DNA from 3 places in the Streptomyces sp. NPDC012935 genome. Region 3 is predicted to be linked to each of the others. Evidence: riboswitches for the same ligand, from Rfam matches in the RefSeq annotation. Region 3 holds a riboswitch; each other region holds the start of a gene.

Region 1 (5,807 bases), on a different contig from region 3:
TGGTGTCCGAGGCGATCGCCTCGGTCGCCTTGACCGTGCCCGCACGGGTGGAACCGCCCGCGCCGTAGGTCACGGAGACGAAGTCGGGTCCTACGGCCTCGACCCGGCGCAGCGCGTTCCACAGGTTCCGCTCGCCCTTCGGGGTCTTGGGTGCGTAGAACTCGAAGGAATACGTCGTCTTTCCGGTCGCGAGCATCTCGCGCACGGTACGAGCGTGGTCCGACCTGATGGATGCGGTGCCGAGGGCCATACTCGCAGGTTAGTCAGGGGGCCCCGGTCCCCCAACCGGACGCCGGACATTTGCCCGATTTGCCGGGTTGTTGTCCACGCCTTGGACAAACGTCAGGAAATCCGGGGCGTCCAGCGGTGCGGAGGCGGGGGACTGCCCGGGGACTATCCCTGCCGCAGCCGCTTGGCGAATTCCGCCGCCGCCGCGCCCGGGTCGTCCGCCTCCGTGATCGCCCGTACGACGACGACGCGGCCGGCGCCCGCCTCCAGCACCTGGTCGAGGTTGGCGAGGTCGATGCCGCCGATGGCGAACCAGGGGCGGTCGGTGCCGAGAGCGGCCGTGTGGCGGACCAGGTCGAGACCCGGCGCGTGGCGGCCGGGCTTGGTGGGGGTGGGCCAGCACGGACCCGTGCAGAAGTAGTCGACGCCCTCCTGGACGGCGGCCGCGGAGGCCTCGGACTCGGAGTGCGTGGAGCGGCCGATGAGGACCTCACTGCCGAGGATCGCGCGGCCCGCGGCTACGGGGAGGTCGCCCTGGCCGAGGTGCAGGACGTCGGCGCCGGCGGCGTGGGCCACGTCGGCACGGTCGTTGACCGCGAGCAGCTTGCCGTGCCGGGCGCAGGCGTCGGCGAAGACCTTCAGATGCTCCAGCTCCTCGGCCGCCTCCATGCCCTTGTCCCGCAACTGCACGATGTCGACGCCCCCCGCCAGCACGGCGTCCAGGAACTCCGCGAGGTCGCCCTGCTGTTTGCGGGCGCCGGTGCAGAGGTAGAGCCGGGCGTCGGCGAGCTGGGCGCGGGCGGTGCCTGCGGTGTCGGTGTCGGACATACGGTGCCCCCTGTGGTCGGGTTGCCGGACGGGTGAAGTCGGGCGGTGGCGGACGGTGGCACGGTAGCCGGAGCGGAGCGCGACGTCGCGGAGCGGTGGGGTGTGGTGGGCCGGGGCGCGGTGGCACGGTACCCAGCCGCGACTGCGGGCGAGGCCCGGTCCCGAGCCTTGGGACGGCGCCCTTCGGCGAAGGCTTCGGCCTCAGTGCGGCACCCGCCGGCCGGCGGCAGGGGCCGCCGGCCCATGTCGGCCGCCCCGTGTCGGCCCGGACGGCCGAGTCCCCCGCGCTCGCGGAGACGCCGTCGCCCCGGTGGCCTACGAGCCGGCCCACGGTCCGGAACGGGAAGCGGCGGGTTCTCCCCGCCGCCCCACGCCATTGCACGCCACTTGTCACCGTGCGCCACGCGCATCCCGCTCCCGGCCCCGGGCCGCGACCGGCCGCGGCCGTGGCCTATGGGGCGGCCCCGGCCGGTGCGCCCGACGATGTTCGGATCGGTGGGTTCGGACTCAGACGGCGAGCGCCTGGGCGCGGCGCTTCACCTCCGTGCCGCGATTCTCGCTGAGGGCTTGCGCGGGGGTGCCGGGCAGGCTGTCGTCGGGGGTGAAGAGCCACTCCAGCATCTCTTCGTCCGTGAAGCCGTCGTCCCGCAGGAGCGTCAGGGTCCCGGACAGACCCTTGACGACCTTGTCCTCGTCGATGAAGGCGGCGGGGACGTGTAGCGCGCGGTTCTCACCACGGCGTACGGCGATGAGCTGGCCGTCCTTGACCAGCTGCCGGACGCGGGTCACCTCGACGCCGAGCATTTCGGCGATGTCGGGGAGGGTGAGCCAGGCGGGGACGAGAGCATCGGTTTTTGCGTCAATCTCGGTCACGGAACAAGCCTGCCATCTGCCACTGACAGTCGGAAGCCAGGCCGGTCCACCTGGGAGGACCTGTTGGGGTGACGTGCTACGCCACCGCCGCCTTCATCGGCCGCCCCGGATCCCGCAGCAGCTCCGCGTTCACCGGCGTGCCCGCCTCGATCAGCCGTCGGCCCTGCGCCAGGTCCCTGGGTCGGCCCACCGCCAGCAGGGCGACGAGCCGGTCACCCCGCAGCCAGCAGACCGTCCAGGCCGGGCCCGACGGGTCGCCGCGCCACAGCAGCGTGTCGGCGGCGGCGTGATGGCCGGCGTACTGGACGAAGCGGCCGAACTGCTCGGACCAGAAGTACGGCACGGGGTCGTAGATCGCGGAGCTCTCGCCGAGGATGTTCGCGGCGACCGTGCGCGGGCCCTGGAGAGCGTTGTCCCAGTGGTGGACCAGGAGGCGCTCGCCGTACCGTCCCGACGGGAAGGAGGCGCAGTCGCCGACCGCGTAGACGTCCGGTACGGACGTGCGCAGGCGCTCGTCGGCCACGACATCGCCCTGCACCCCGAGCTCGATGCCGGAGTCGGCCAGCCAGGCCGTGGCGGGCCGCGCCCCGATGCCCACCACGACCGCGCCGGCGGCCACCCGCGAGCCGTCGTCGAGGATCACCTCGCCGGGCTCGACGCGCTCCACGCGCGCGTGCGTACGCAGCGCCGTCCCGCTGTCCTCGTACCAGGAGGTCATGGGCGCGGCCACTTCCGCGGGCAGCGCACCCGCGAGCGGCCGGTCGGCGGCCTCCACGACCGTCACCGCGCAGCCCGCCTCGCGGGCCGCCGTGGTGAACTCCGCGCCGATCCAGCCCGCCCCGACGACCACGATGTCGTGCTGCCGGGCCAGCACGGGCCGCAGCCGCTCGGCATCGTCCAGGGTGCGCAGCAGATGCACTCCGGGCACACCCTCCGCTCCCGGCAGCCGGATCGGTTCGGCTCCGGTGGCGAGGACGAGGACGTCGTACGGGACGGGCCCGGCCTCGGTGTCCAGTACGTGCTCGGCGGGGCGCACGCCCAGCACCTCGCGCCCCAGCTGGAGTTCGACACCGAGCGCCTCGAAGTCGACGTCGAAGGCGGAGCCCTCGGCCTTGCCGAGCAGCACGGCCTTGGACAGAGGCGGCCTGTCGTAGGGCTGGTGGGGCTCGGCGCCGATCAGTGTGACGGTGCCGGTGAAACCCTGTTCCCGCAGGGCGACCGCCGTCTGCACGCCGGCCATGCCGGCGCCGGCGACGACCACACGGCGTGCCGCTGACGTGCCCCGTTGCTGCGTCTGCTCGCTCACCTGATCACCATAGACAACTGACTATTTGTCAGTCAGGGGGCGTGCTCAGTGACCTGCTGCACAACCTCGGCCGGAAGCTGCTCCACCACGCTGGTCCCGCTGCCCGACTGCGACTCCCATTCCCAGGTCTCCTCCAGCCGCACCCGCCCGTCGGGAAGCTCGATCACCGTCGACACACAGTGCCCCGACGACGTCGTTCCGTCCCTCTTGAGCTGCACGTACCGGAAGTCCAGCCGGTCGCCTTCCCTGGTGCCCACGAGATGGCCGCGCGCGATGTCGCCACCTGCGTATTCGGCCCAGATCCCGCCGTCCTTCTCGTGGTACGTGAACCGGGTGCGCGTACCCACCTGACCGGGGGCCTGGTCCGCGACAGGGGCGAAAACGAGACCGTCGAGCGAGCGGGCCATGGGCACGGGCTCCCTTACTGAGACTTACGGCGGCGGGCTAGGGTGGCCAACGTAGAGCACTCGCGGGAGCCCGGACGCACCGGGCTGAGAGGGAGGCTGGCGGCCTCCGACCGTACGAACCTGATCCGGGTCATGCCGGCGAAGGGAGGGGCTGGACGCCCATGTCGCGTACGCGAACCACAGACGTCCTCGTCATCGGGGGCGGCATCATCGGCCTGGTCACGGCGTGGCGGGCCGCTGGGCGCGGGCTCACGACGGCAGTCGTGGACCCCGATCCTGGTGGCGGCGCCGCCCAGGTGGCGGCCGGGATGCTGGCCGCCGTCACAGAACTGCATTACGGCGAGCAGACCCTGCTCGGTCTGAACCTCGCCTCGGCCGGCCGTTACCCGGACTTCGTGGCCGAGCTGTCCGACCTGACCGGACATGACCTCGGCTACCGCCGGTGCGGCACGCTCGCCGTCGCGATGGACGCGGACGACCGTGCCCATCTGCGCGACCTGCACGCCCTGCAACGCCGGTCCGGGCTGGACTCCGAGTGGCTGTCCGGGCGGGAGTGCCGGCGCCTGGAGCCGATGCTCGCGCCGGGTGTGCGCGGCGGGCTGCGGGTGGACGGCGACCACCAGATCGACCCGCGGCGGCTGTCCGGGGCGCTGGTGGTCGCGTGCGAGCGGGCCGGAGTGGTCTTCCACCGGGCCTGGGCCGAGCGCTTCGACGTCGTACGGGACCGGGCCGCAGGGGTCACCACGGCGGACGGCACCGAGCTGCGCGCGGACCAGGTCGTCCTCGCGGCCGGCAGCCTCAGCGGGCGTCTGCCCGGGGTTCCGGACGCCGTACTGCCGCCCGTACGCCCCGTGAAGGGGCAGGTGCTGCGGCTGACCGTGCCGAAGCGGTACGCGCCGTTCCTGAGCCGGACCGTGCGGGCCGTGGTGCGGGGCAGCCAGGTGTATCTGGTGCCGCGCCAGAGCGGGGAGCTGGTCGTCGGGGCGACGAGCGAGGAGCTGGGCTGGGACACCACGGTGACCGCGGGCGGGGTCTACGAGCTGCTGCGTGACGCGCACGAGCTGGTGCCGGGCATCACCGAGCTGCCGCTCACCGAGACGCGGGCCGGCCTGCGCCCCGCCTCCCCCGACAACGCTCCGCTGCTCGGCCCTACCGAGCTGGAGGGGCTGTCGATGGCCACCGGGCACTACCGCAACGGCGTGCTGCTCACGCCGGTCACCGGCGACGCCATGGCACACGTCCTGACCACCGGTGAGCTCCCGGACGAGGCCCGCGCCTTCACCCCCAGGCGCTTCGGCGCCGCCGCACTCACGGAGCAGCCCGTATGAGCCTCCCGGTCACCATCTCGGTCAACGGCGAGCGTCGGCAGATCGAGCCGGGCACGGCTCTCGACGCGCTCGTGAAGTCCCTCACCGCGGCGCCCTCCGGAGTGGCCGCCGCCCTCAACGAAACCGTCGTCCCGCGCACGCAGTGGCCGTCGACGTCCCTCTCCGAGGGGGACCGCGTCGAAGTCCTGACCGCCGTCCAAGGAGGCTGAACCATGGCCGACGATCCCTTTGTCATCGGGGGTACGTCCTTCACGTCCCGCCTGATCATGGGCACCGGCGGGGCGCCCAGCCTCGACGTGCTGGAGCGGGCGCTGGTGGCGTCCGGGACGGAGCTGACGACGGTCGCGATGCGGCGGGTGAACGCGTCGGTGCACGGCTCGGTGCTGTCGGTGCTGGAGAAGCTCGGAATCCGGGTGCTGCCGAACACGGCGGGGTGCTTCACAGCGGGAGAGGCCGTGCTGACGGCCCGCCTCGCGCGCGAGGCCCTCGGTACGGATCTGATCAAGCTGGAGGTCATCGCCGACGAGCGGACGCTGCTGCCGGACCCGATCGAGTTGCTGGACGCGGCGGAGACGCTGGTGGACGACGGGTTCACGGTGCTGCCGTACACCAACGACGACCCCGTGCTGGCGCGGAAGCTGGAGGATGCCGGCTGTGCGGCGATCATGCCGCTGGGGTCGCCGATCGGTTCCGGGCTCGGCATCCGCAATCCGCACAACTTCCAGCTGATCACTGAGCACGCGCGCGTGCCGGTGATCCTGGACGCGGGAGCAGGTACGGCGTCGGACGCGGCGCTCGCGATGGAACTGGGGTGCGCGGGTGTGATGCTCGCCTCAG
Region 2 (5,807 bases), on a different contig from region 3:
ACCCGGTTACCCGCCGCGGCGAACTCCTTCGACTTCTGAGCCATGCCCTCCTCGATCTCCTCCTTCGACCCGCCGTGTGCGCGGCGGATGTCCTGGGAGATCTTCATCGAGCAGAACTTCGGCCCGCACATGGAGCAGAAGTGAGCCGTCTTGGCGGGCTCGGCCGGGAGGGTCTCGTCGTGGAACTCCCGTGCCGTGTCCGGGTCGAGTGCCAGGTTGAACTGGTCCTCCCACCGGAACTCGAAGCGGGCGTCGGACAGCGCGTCGTCCCACTCCTGCGCACCGGGGTGCCCCTTGGCGAGATCGGCCGCATGGGCGGCGATCTTGTACGTGATGACGCCGGTCTTGACGTCGTCACGGTTGGGCAGGCCCAGGTGCTCCTTGGGCGTGACGTAGCAGAGCATCGCCGTGCCCCACCAGGCGATCATCGCGGCACCGATGCCGGAGGTGATGTGGTCGTACGCGGGCGCGACGTCGGTGGTCAGCGGGCCGAGCGTATAGAACGGAGCTTCATCGCAGATCTCCTGCTGAAGGTCGATGTTCTCCTTGATCTTGTGCATCGGGACGTGACCCGGGCCCTCGATCATGGTCTGTACGTTGAAACGCTTGGCGATCGTGTTGAGTTCCCCGAGCGTCCTCAACTCCGCGAACTGCGCCTCGTCGTTGGCGTCCGCGATCGAGCCGGGCCGCAGGCCGTCGCCCAGCGAGTACGTGACGTCGTAGGCGGCGAGGATCTCGCAGAGCTCCTCGAAGTTCTCGTAGAGGAACGACTCCTTGTGGTGCGCCAGGCACCACGCCGCCATGATCGAGCCGCCGCGCGAGACGATGCCGGTCTTGCGGTTGGCCGTCAGCGGTACGAACGGCAGCCGCACGCCCGCGTGGACGGTCATGTAGTCCACGCCCTGCTCGGCCTGTTCGATGACCGTGTCCTTGTAGATCTCCCAGGTCAGCTCCTCGGCCCGGCCGTCGACCTTCTCCAGAGCCTGGTAGAGCGGCACCGTGCCGATGGGGACGGGGGAGTTGCGCAGCACCCACTCACGGGTGGTGTGGATGTTGCGGCCGGTCGACAGGTCCATGACCGTGTCGGCGCCCCAGCGGGTCGCCCAGGTCATCTTCTCGACCTCCTCCTCGATGGAGGAGGTGACCGCGGAGTTGCCGATGTTGGCGTTGACCTTCACCAGGAACCGCTTACCGATGATCATCGGCTCGATCTCCGGGTGGTTCACGTTCGCGGGCAGCACTGCCCGGCCCGCGGCGATCTCCTCGCGGACCACTTCGGGAGAAACGTTCTCCCGGATGGCCACGAACTCCATCTCGGGAGTGACCTCGCCGCGGCGTGCGTAGGCGAGCTGGGTGACCGCCTCGCCGTCACGGCCGCGGCGGGGCTGACGCGGCCGTCCGGGAAAGACCGCGTCGAGGTTGCGCAGGCCGCCGCGCGGCGAGGTGTGCTTGATGCCGTCGTCCTCGGGACGGACGGGGCGGCCGGCGTACTCCGCGGTGTCGCCGCGGGCGATGATCCAGTTCTCCCGCAGCGGGGGCAGCCCCCTGCGGACGTCGGTGTCGGCGAGCGGATCGGTGTACGGGCCCGAGGTGTCGTACAGCGTGACCGACTGCCCGTTGGTGAGGTGCACCTGGCGGACCGGCACCCGCAGATCGGGGCGTGAACCCTCGACATACGCCTTGTGCCAGCCGATGGACTTCCCGGCCTCCTCGGACTTCTCGTCCTGAACGGAGGCAGGCGTGCGCGCGTCCTTGATGGTCATGAGACCTACTCCCTACGCCGGCATTACCCGGTAACAGGTTCGGCGGTCGACGCAGCCGTATCCGTCTGCCGACGTTTCGTGTGAAACATCACTCGCGATGAGTGATGTTTCATGTGAAACATCGCTGGGACGGAGGTCAGCGCCCTCTCAGCCCGGTGCTCCGAGCTCCCGCGTGTACAAAGGTGGCACCACGCTAGCGTCAATTCGGGCGCGGTGAACAGGGGGCCCCAATCGTTCTTGCGATGATCGGGCGGTGACCACGACGCATGAACCTCCGTACCCACCGCCCGAGCCGCCCCACGGCTCCGGCTCAGGAAGCGGCCCCGGAATCGGCCCCGAGCGGGGCAACGGCCGTACTGACGGCCGGGGTTCGGGGATGCCCGGAGGGAGATACGGCGGTGCTTACGGCCGTGGTCCCGGAGGCGGGAACCAGGACGATCATGCGACTGGGGACGGGGGCTGGCACGAGCACGGCCCCAGATCCGGTGGGCCGCAGAACCACGGCAGCGGGGTCGGCGGTGGCCAGGGGCACAGGCCCGGCCCCGGCGGTCCTCACGAGCGCGGTCCCGAACCCGGCGGCCCACCCGGGCCGGCTCCCGGCCCGGGTGGCGGGCACGGTCACGGCTCCGGGGGCGGTCACGGGCCTGGGTCCGGGGGCGGCCACGGGTCCGGGGGCGGTCACGGGCACGGTCCTGGGTCCGGGGGTCGGCGTGGCGGCGATGACGGGGACGAGAACGGGCACGGGCACTCGCACAGTCATTCCCACGGTCCGGCTGCTCCCGTCTCCAGGCATCTACGCAAGGTCATCGCGGCGGTCCTGATTCCGTTCGCCGCGGCGGTGATGGTGGGGCTCGCGGTGCTGTGGCCGGGCGGTGCCCCGCCGCACGAGCGCACCGGTGTCGGCTTCGACCGGCAGACACAGCAGGCCACGGTCACCAAGGTGGTCGAAGTGAGCTGCAAGGAAGTGGGGGCCTCGGGGGTGCCCCCGACCGGCGACACCTCCACCGCCGAGGGTTCCTCCGCGGTGCAGCAGGAGAGCGGCACCTGCAAGAAGGCGACGATCCGCGTCGACAGCGGCAAGGACAAGGGCCGTACGTTCACGGAGATCGTGCAGCCCGACCAGTCACGACAGTTGCACGAGGGCCAGGAGGTCGTGGTCGCCTACGAGCCCTCCGCACCCAAGGACCTGCAGTACTCGGTCACCGACGTGAACCGGCGCGTCCCCCTGGCCGTGCTCGCCGGCATCTTCGCCATCGCCGTCGTGGTCGTCGGGCGGTTGCGGGGCCTCATGGCACTGATCTCGCTGGCCATCAGCTTCGCGGTGCTCAACTTCTTCATCCTGCCCGCGATCCTCCAGGGCTCGAACCCGCTGGTCGTCGCGGTGGTCGGGTCGAGCGCCATCATGCTGATCGCCCTCTACCTGTGCCACGGCCTGTCGGCCCGTACGTCGGTGGCGGTGCTCGGCACGCTGATCTCGCTGTTGCTGATCGGCATCCTCGGCTCGGTGTTCATCGACTGGGCCGCGCTCACCGGCAACACCGACGACAACACCGGCCTGATCCACGGGCTGTATCCGTCGATCGACATGAGCGGTCTGCTGCTGGCCGGCATCATCATCGGTTCGCTCGGTGTCCTCGACGACGTGACGGTCACCCAGACGTCCGCGGTCTGGGAGCTTCACGAGGCCAACCCGACGATGGGATGGCGCGGGTTGTACCGGGCGGGTATCCGTATCGGCCGCGACCACATCGCGTCCGTCGTCAACACCCTTGTCCTCGCGTACGCGGGTGCCGCGCTGCCCTTGCTGCTGCTCTTCTCGATCGCGCAGAGCGGCGTGGGGACGGTTGCCAACAGTGAGCTGGTGGCGGAAGAGATCGTGCGCACACTGGTGGGCTCCATCGGCCTGGTCGCGTCGGTGCCCGTCACCACGGCCCTCGCGGCCCTGGTGGTCTCGGCCGACCGGCCGGAGAAGGGAGCCGTGCCGGCAGGTACCCAGCCGGTCCCGGCAGGCGGTGTGCCGACCTCGACGGGCGCGCAGCCGGCTCCGGGGCGCGGCGGGCGTGGGCGTCGGCGGAAGCGGTGACGTCGGCGGAAGGGGTAACGGTAGGGAAGGGCTGAGGACGGGGAAAGGCGGGGACGCCGGGAAGGGGTGAGGACGGGGACGCCGGGAAGGCGGGGACGGTGGGGAAGGGCGGGGACGCCGGCACAGGACGTGGCAGATCTGGTTCGCCGACCGCGCGCGTCCCGTGTACCGAACCCGAACCCGAACCCGAACCGAACCCTCGCCCTCGCCCTCGCGCCTACGGCCGCACAGGTCCGGCGTCATGGGGAGCGTGCCCGGCGAGGAAGCGCTCCCCATGCGCGCGGGGCGCCCGGCGAAGCGTTACGCCACCCCTGGCAACCGTAGGCCTCAGCCCGCGCTCTGCTCCTCCGCGAGGATGCGGTCCAAAGCCTCGTCGAGGTGTGCGTCGAAGTCGGCGAGCGCGCCCTCCTGACCGAGCGGCACCAGCTTGTCGGTGCGGTCGAGAAAGGCCACCAAAGGCGCCACCGAGGAGCGGAACAGCGCCTGGTCGGCACCGACCTGAAGCCGGATCAGCACATCGCCCAGCGTCTCGGTGCCGGCCGGTGACACCCGTACATCTCCCTCCCCGCACGGGCGGCCCACCCCGTCGACCAGCAGTTCCCGGCCGAAGGCCCAGGTCACGGGGGCGTCGCCGGGCAGGTGGAAGGTCAGCCGTACGGCATAGGGATCACAGGTCTCGTAGCGCAACTCCACCGGGATGCGGAAGGAGAGCTCCTCGGACACGAGAAAGCTCATCATGACCTCTGCTTCTACGGACTCGCGCATCGCCCTACCCCGTCGTTTGCAGTCGACTGGCCGGGAACGGACCCCGACACTGGTGGAATCTTGCTGAACGTACACGAGAGATCACAAGGAGTGAGTTTTCAGATACTGATAGAGATCGAGAGTGACCCCAGGAGCCGCCCGATCTCCTCCTGCAGTTGCAGCACCGCCGACAGCAGCCGGTCGGCCTGGTGGGCGGGCAGCGAAATGGCCATCGTCGCGGCCGTGGTGCCCACCGTGATGGGGATGGCCGCGCACACGGTGCCCAGCGCGTACTCCTGACGCTCGGTCACCGGATCCATCCGACGGGTCCGTTCGAGACGTTGCAGCATGGTGCGGGTATCGCGCACGGTGTAGGGGGTGATGGACTCCACGGGATGGCGGTCCAGGTGATCGCGGCGAGCGTCCTCGTCCAGCTGGGACAGCAGGCACTGACCGATGGCGTGCGCGTGGCCGGTCTCCCGGAAGTCGGCCCATTCCTCGACCGCCGGATTGCCCGGCGTGTCGGAGACGCACATCACCTCGATCTCGCCGTCGCGGTACTGGGCGTAGTAAACCGGGACACCGATGGCGTCACGCCATTGAGCGAGCGCGTCGGCAACCGTGCTGCGACGTTTCTGCTCGGCTGCGCTGCTGCTGAGTCGTACGGCCGCCTCGCCGAGGAAGAACAGTCCTTTGTCACGGCGCAGATAGCCCTCGTGCACCAGCGTGCGCAGCAGGTGGTACGCGGTGGGCAGGGCCAGGCCCGCCTCGCGGGCGAGTTGCTTGGCCGGGGCGCCGTACTCATGCTCGGCGACACATTCCAGCAGGCGCATCGCGCGCTGGACGGATCCGATGAGCGTCGCGGACTGCGGCTGCTCGGCTGAGGCCGGGGCGGCCTGCCGCGGGACCTGGGGGACGGAGGAGCGCGGCTGTTCGAGGGGTGCCTGGGGCTCTGAGGGTGCGGTGTCAACCGTGGCCAAGGGTTACTCCCGAAGCGCGAGGGGGGAACCCGTGCTGGGGAACACGGGGAGGTGCACGCCGCCCGCGGGGTCGCCCCCGCGTCGATTTCCGGACTCTATTGGCCCGTCACCGCTCGTAGACGCCCTGCTCGGAAAACTTCCCTCGCCCGAGGGAACCGGCGATTCCTGTTACCGCCCGCCGGTCCCCACAGCCCCCACGGACCTCACCAGTCGCTGCGCGACGAGGAGCTCGACGTG
Region 3 (5,807 bases):
GCCAGCGTTGTGCCAAGTCGGGCGGCATCTGCATACGCGATCTTCCAAATTGGTGCTCTCGGGGCCGCGTAACGGCGCCTGACGCGCCCATTGAGACTCCACTGACCCCTCGTTAAGACAATGCCTCCCAGAACGGCAGCAAGGTCCTCTGAAGGTCACTTACAGTAGCTCTGGGGCAGTACCAGTAATTTCAACCTCAGACCCCGGAACGACTCAGTAATGCCTTAATGGGCATCTCGGAATAGGTGAAAACTACCCCAGCGCCATATCGGGCCGACTCCCTTTCCATTTCCTCTTGCGCTCCCTTCTTGGCAAAGTCTTTATCGTATGCAACTTGAGTCTTCTTCTTGGGGTTGAATGATGAAATGAAGTCATTATTGCCAAATTCTGGATTCCAAAAGGCTGTCACATATCTTGGCCTGCGCGTCACATTGATCATGTTGTTATTGTGTCGCACGCGGCCGCGGTAGGCAACGTACTCTCCGTACTCTCTGCATTCGCTTGGAGGGCAGTAGTAAGAACCCTCGTATTCCTTCCATGACAATCGAGGGGAAGAGAATTCTTCATCAATTTTCCCTCGATCCTTTCTTATTGTGACGATAGTGAGGCGGGCTTCCAGTGTATCGAACTTGGAATCCTTGGGCAGCCTTACTACAGTCTCGTGTGCGTATTCTTCTCCGACTTCAAACCAACCGCCGGGTCCATAGAAGTGCCCTGAGCTTACTACCGTCTCCTCGTTGTTTCGGATGTACCGCTCGGCTTCTGCGACATAACCAGGAATCTTCTCTGTTTCGGTTTTCCATCGCTTCAACCCTTCGCCGCTATCGGCGTATGAGACCGACGACCCGGCTACGGTGTAGTCATCGTTGATGACGTAGACGGCAATACCGCCACTGTTTTTTACGTATAGCCTTAGAGGAATATGGACATACTTGGAATCGGGGCTTTCTTGCGGCTTCCCAAATTCAGCCTTAAGTAGGAGGTGGACTGGCGCTGCGGTGGGTTGATACATGGTCGAATAGGCCAGGCTTACGGCCGTAAGGAGTGCAGTGGCAATCACCCCGACGGCAATCCTGTTTGGGTGCTGAACTCCCTCCCAAGGCTTTTCTCGGATAAGCAAACAAAGGGCCCAAAGTGACCAAACCCAAAGCGAAATAAACACCAATACGAAGGTGATATATTCTCTCTCCTCGAACCACATGAACAGGAGGAGGCTACTGGTCCCTAGTGCGATCAATGCTCCGATCAGGACATTTACTCCAGATAGCTTCGACTGACGCCTACCCCAATAGTCAAAGATTGCAAGTGTCGCCGCACCCTGCAGCATGCCCGCCAGGATGAATATGGCGCCGACAATTCGTTGTGCGAAAGTCAGTCCGTCGAAGGCATCTGGCCAGCCGATAAACAGGTGCAAAATGAAAGATCCGAGCATTCCCGCGACCATGAATGTAATAATTACGCGCCTTCTCTGCGGGTGGTCGGGCCATGTCTTGCTGTCGCCTCCGCGCCAGTATATTGATGACGGATCTTCCAAATCTATCGTTTCTGAGTAACCGAGGCGGCGGAGGATCTTTTGCATTTCACGAAATGACCAGGCTTTGCCGACCGTCTCGCCGTCGACGATGATCTTGCGAAGGCCGCGGCAATCAGGTGGTTCCACAGTCACCCATGGTTGAATGCCCATAAGGGTAAAACTGCAGCCTCAGTCGGCAATGTGCACGAGAAACTACTCCGTTCAGGTTCCAGTCCAAAGCCGTTGGGCCCCGCGGCCAACAAACGCCGGACAGGCATGCACCAGCGACCCTTCCGGCCATTGCATCAGTCGAGGGGGTAGCCGGAGTGGGCGTGACCGAACTCCTTGAGCGGTGGTCACACGTCAGCCCCGCCGACGCCAATGACGGCAACAACAGTGGACGGCAGCGGCACTCAACAGCCTGGCGTGGTGCTGGTCTAACGATTGGACCGGGCTGCCAGGGCGTGCCCGCGTCTTTTGAGCGCTTGCTGCGTCATGATCTAGCGATGGACGTGTACGCGTGGGTCCGCGGGCCCTGAAGTGCCGGCTGCGGAGGCGGTGTGGGCGGGCTGCGTGGCGACTGTCGCGGCCCTGTCTGGGAGCAAGATCACCGGAGAGGTCATCGGTCGCGAGTCTTTCGGGGTCTTCATACGTATAGACGGTGTGCCGAACGCCGTAGCGCTGGCGGAGATCACGTCGATGCCCCTGGGGATGGAGCTTCCGGCTCTCGGGGCCTTGGTCAGCAGTGAGGTCTACTGGCAGGGCGACCGCAACCACCAGGTCAGGGTTCGGTTCGACGAGTGGCAGGGAGCCGACGGGTGATCGAACCTGGGCCGTCTGTGGGCCGTCCGAGGGCGCTCAGCAGTGACCGGTGACGGCTGCTAACGACAGTCGTAGCCAGCGGCAGCCCCAGGTCACCCAAGTGGATCTGCGACACTGGGAGAGTTATGCCTGCACCCGGAGAACTCACTTTCGTCGCCCCCCGCGGAGCCAAGAAGCCGCCGCGGCACCTTGCCGACCTCACGCCTGCTGAGCGCAAGGACGTCGTCGCTGCGATCGGCGAGAAGCCGTTTCGTGCCAAGCAGCTCTCGCAGCACTACTTCGCGCGGTATGCGCACGAGCCGGAGCAGTGGACCGACATCCCGGCCGGGGCGCGGGCCAAGCTGCGGGAGGAGCTGTTCCCGGAACTGATGACGGTCGTGCGGCATCTGTCGACCGACCAGGGCACCACGCGCAAGACGCTGTGGCGGCTGTTCGACGGGACGCTCGTCGAGTCGGTGCTGATGCGGTACCCGGACCGGGTGACCATGTGCATCAGCTCCCAGGCGGGGTGCGGGATGAACTGCCCGTTCTGTGCCACGGGGCAGGCGGGGCTGGACCGGAATCTGTCGACCGCCGAGATCGTGCATCAGATCGTGGACGGGATGCGGGCGCTGAGGGACGGTGACGTGCCCGGTGGGCCCGCTCGGCTGTCCAACATCGTCTTCATGGGCATGGGTGAGCCGCTCGCCAACTACAACCGGGTCGTGGGCTCCATCCGGCGGCTGACCGATCCGGAGCCGGACGGGCTCGGGCTGTCCCAGCGCGGGATCACCGTCTCGACCGTCGGTCTCGTCCCGGCCATCCACCGGTTCGCCGACGAGGGCTTCAAGTGCCGGCTCGCGATCTCGCTGCACGCGCCCGACGACGAGCTGCGCGACACCCTCGTCCCCGTGAACACGCGGTGGAAGGTGCGCGAGGTGCTCGACGCCGGATTCGGGTACTCCGCCAAGTCGGGCCGCCGGCTGTCCATCGAGTACGCGCTCATCCGCGACATCAACGACCAGGCCTGGCGGGGTGACCGGCTCGGGCGGCTGCTCAAGGGCAAGCCGGTGCATGTGAACCTGATCCCGCTGAACCCGACTCCGGGCTCCAAGTGGACCGCGTCCCGCCCCGAGGACGAGAAGGCGTTCGTCGAGGCCATCGCCGCGCATGGTGTGCCGGTGACGGTTCGGGACACTCGTGGTCAGGAGATCGACGGGGCGTGCGGGCAGCTCGCCGCGACCGAACGGTAGTCTGACCGCCGTAGGTACATTTTCATATGGCGTAAATACATCTTCATATTCCGACAGGGGAGCGCCACAGCGCTGAGAGTGCGGCATCGGCCGCAGACCCTCCGAACCTGGCCCAGGTCATTCTGGGTAGGGAGATCGGTCACCACTCGAGCTGTTGCGCCCTGCCCGGAGCCTTCCCAAGGGTTCCGGGCAGGGCCGCGTCTCTTCCTGGTCACCCCCAGGAGGAATTAGTGAGCATCACCAAGAAGTCCACGGTGAAGACCATGGCCCTGGCCGTCGGGCTGGGCCTCGTCGCCCTGCCCGCGCTGTCCGCGTGCGGGTCGTCCGACGCCGGAAGCGGCAACGGCAGCGGCGGGTCCAAGACCGTCACGCTCGTCAGCCACGACTCGTGGGCCGTCTCGAAGAGCGTCCTCGCCGCCTTCGAGAAGCAGTCCGGCTACAAGGTCAGGGTCCTGGAGGACGGCGACGCGGGGCAGGCCGTCAACAAGGCCGTCCTCACCAAGGACAACCCGCAGGGCGACGTCTTCTTCGGCGTCGACAACACCCTGCTCTCGCGGGCGCTCGACAACGGGCTGTTCCAGTCGTACGAGCCGAAGGGCGCGGACAAGATCAAGGCCGAGTACCTGGCCGACCAGGACAAGCACCGGGTCACCCCGGTCGACACCGGCGACATCTGCGTCAACTACGACAAGGCGTACTTCAGCAAGCACAAGCTGACCCCGCCCAGCTCGTTCGACGATCTGATCAAGCCCGAGTACAAGGACCTCCTCGTCACCGAGAACGCCTCCGCCTCCTCGCCCGGCCTCGGCTTCTTGCTCGGCACCGCCGCCAAGTACGGCGACGACGGCTGGCAGGACTACTGGAAGAAGCTGAAGGCCAACGGCGTCAAGGTCGTCGACGGCTGGGAGCAGGCCTACAACGAGGAGTTCTCCGGCTCGGCCGGCGGTAAGAAGGCCAAGGCCGACCGTCCGCTCGTCGTGTCGTACGCCTCGTCCCCGCCCGCCGAGGTGATCTACGCCGATCCGAAGCCGGCGACCGCGCCGACGGGTGTCGCGAGCGGCACCTGCTTCCGGCAGGTCGAGTACGCGGGTCTGCTCAGCAACGCCCAGAACACCGAGGGCGGCAAGGCGCTCCTCGACTTCCTGCTCACCAGGACGTTCCAGGAGGACATGCCGCTCAACATGTTCGTCTACCCCGTGGTCGAGGGCGCCCAGGTGCCGCAGGAGTTCTCGAAGTACGGCCCGCAGGCCGAGAATCCAGAGACCCTGGACCCGGCGAAGGTCGCCGACAACCGTGACGACTGGGTCAAGTCGTGGACCTCGCTCGTACTGAAGTAGCCCCCCGCAAGGGCGCCTTCCGAAGGGGACGCGCGCGGAGCGCGGCGGTGCGGTTCGGCCTCATCGCCGTGCCCGTCGCGTTCTTCGCGGTCTTCTTCGCCCTTCCCGTCGCCGCGATCGTCGCGCGCGGCCTGAAGGTCGACGGGGTCTGGCAGTTCGGGCGCCTCCTGGACGTGCTCGGGCAGTCCGACGTCCGGCACGTCCTGTGGTTCACCACGTGGCAGGCGCTCGCCTCCACCGCCCTGACCCTGCTGATCGCGCTGCCGGGCGCCTACGTCTTCGCCCGCTTCGACTTCCCCGGCAAGCAGATCCTGCGGGCCGTGGTGACCGTCCCGTTCGTGCTGCCGACGGTCGTCGTCGGTACGGCGTTCCTCGCGCTCGTCGGCCGCGGCGGACTCCTGGACGAGCTGTGGGGCGTGCGGCTCGACACCACCGTGTGGGCCATCCTGCTCGCGCATGTCTTCTTCAACTACGCCGTCGTCGTACGGACGGTCGGCGGGCTGTGGGCGCAGCTCGACCCGCGGCAGGAGGAGGCCGCACGGATGCTGGGGGCGTCACGTCTCACTGCCTGGCGGACCGTCACCCTCCCTGCGCTCGGGCCCGCCGTGGCCGCCGCCGCGCTGATGGTCTTCCTGTTCACCTTCACCTCCTTCGGCGTGGTGCAGATCCTCGGCGGTCCGACGTTCTCGACGCTCGAAGTCGAGATCTACCGCCAGACATCCGAGATCTTCGACCTGTCCACGGCGGCCGTCCTGACGATCGTCCAGTTCCTCGCCGTCGGCGCGATCCTCGCCGTGCACGCCTGGACGGTACGGCGGCGGGAGAGCGCCCTGCGCCTGGTGGACGCGTCGGTGACCGCGCGGCGGCCGCGCGGGGCGGGGCAGTGGTCGCTGCTGGCCGGTG

What was found. Region 3 has a riboswitch for thiamine pyrophosphate ahead of ACFY5C_RS19675 (thiamine ABC transporter substrate binding subunit). Riboswitches for the same ligand answer to the same signal wherever they lie in the genome.
Region 1: another riboswitch for thiamine pyrophosphate. It lies ahead of thiO (glycine oxidase ThiO); the one in region 3 lies ahead of ACFY5C_RS19675 (thiamine ABC transporter substrate binding subunit).
Region 2: another riboswitch for thiamine pyrophosphate. It lies ahead of thiC (phosphomethylpyrimidine synthase ThiC); the one in region 3 lies ahead of ACFY5C_RS19675 (thiamine ABC transporter substrate binding subunit).

Annotation. Positions count from the first base shown of each region.
Region 1 is NZ_JBIBBC010000005.1:427,987-433,793, forward strand. Features, by position in the region: gene metF (methylenetetrahydrofolate reductase [NAD(P)H]) at 1-250, opposite strand, end outside; gene thiE (thiamine phosphate synthase) at 394-1,056, opposite strand; gene ACFY5C_RS16130 (Rv2175c family DNA-binding protein) at 1,564-1,929, opposite strand; gene ACFY5C_RS16135 (NAD(P)/FAD-dependent oxidoreductase) at 2,006-3,235, opposite strand; gene ACFY5C_RS16140 (hypothetical protein) at 3,268-3,642, opposite strand; TPP riboswitch at 3,695-3,806, shown strand; gene thiO (glycine oxidase ThiO) at 3,804-4,970, shown strand; gene thiS (sulfur carrier protein ThiS) at 4,967-5,179, shown strand; gene ACFY5C_RS16155 (thiazole synthase) at 5,183-5,807, shown strand, end outside.
Region 2 is NZ_JBIBBC010000002.1:200,576-206,382, forward strand. Features, by position in the region: gene thiC (phosphomethylpyrimidine synthase ThiC) at 1-1,763, opposite strand, end outside; TPP riboswitch at 1,756-1,945, opposite strand; gene ACFY5C_RS06250 (YibE/F family protein) at 2,017-3,846, shown strand; gene ACFY5C_RS06255 (SsgA family sporulation/cell division regulator) at 4,174-4,611, opposite strand; gene ACFY5C_RS06260 (IclR family transcriptional regulator) at 4,710-5,570, opposite strand; gene ACFY5C_RS06265 (DUF5326 family protein) at 5,774-5,807, opposite strand, start outside.
Region 3 is NZ_JBIBBC010000007.1:259,321-265,127, forward strand. Features, by position in the region: gene ACFY5C_RS19660 (hypothetical protein) at 197-1,684, opposite strand; gene ACFY5C_RS19665 (hypothetical protein) at 2,087-2,335, shown strand; gene rlmN (23S rRNA (adenine(2503)-C(2))-methyltransferase RlmN) at 2,461-3,567, shown strand; TPP riboswitch at 3,613-3,718, shown strand; gene ACFY5C_RS19675 (thiamine ABC transporter substrate binding subunit) at 3,831-4,904, shown strand; gene ACFY5C_RS19680 (ABC transporter permease) at 4,880-5,807, shown strand, end outside.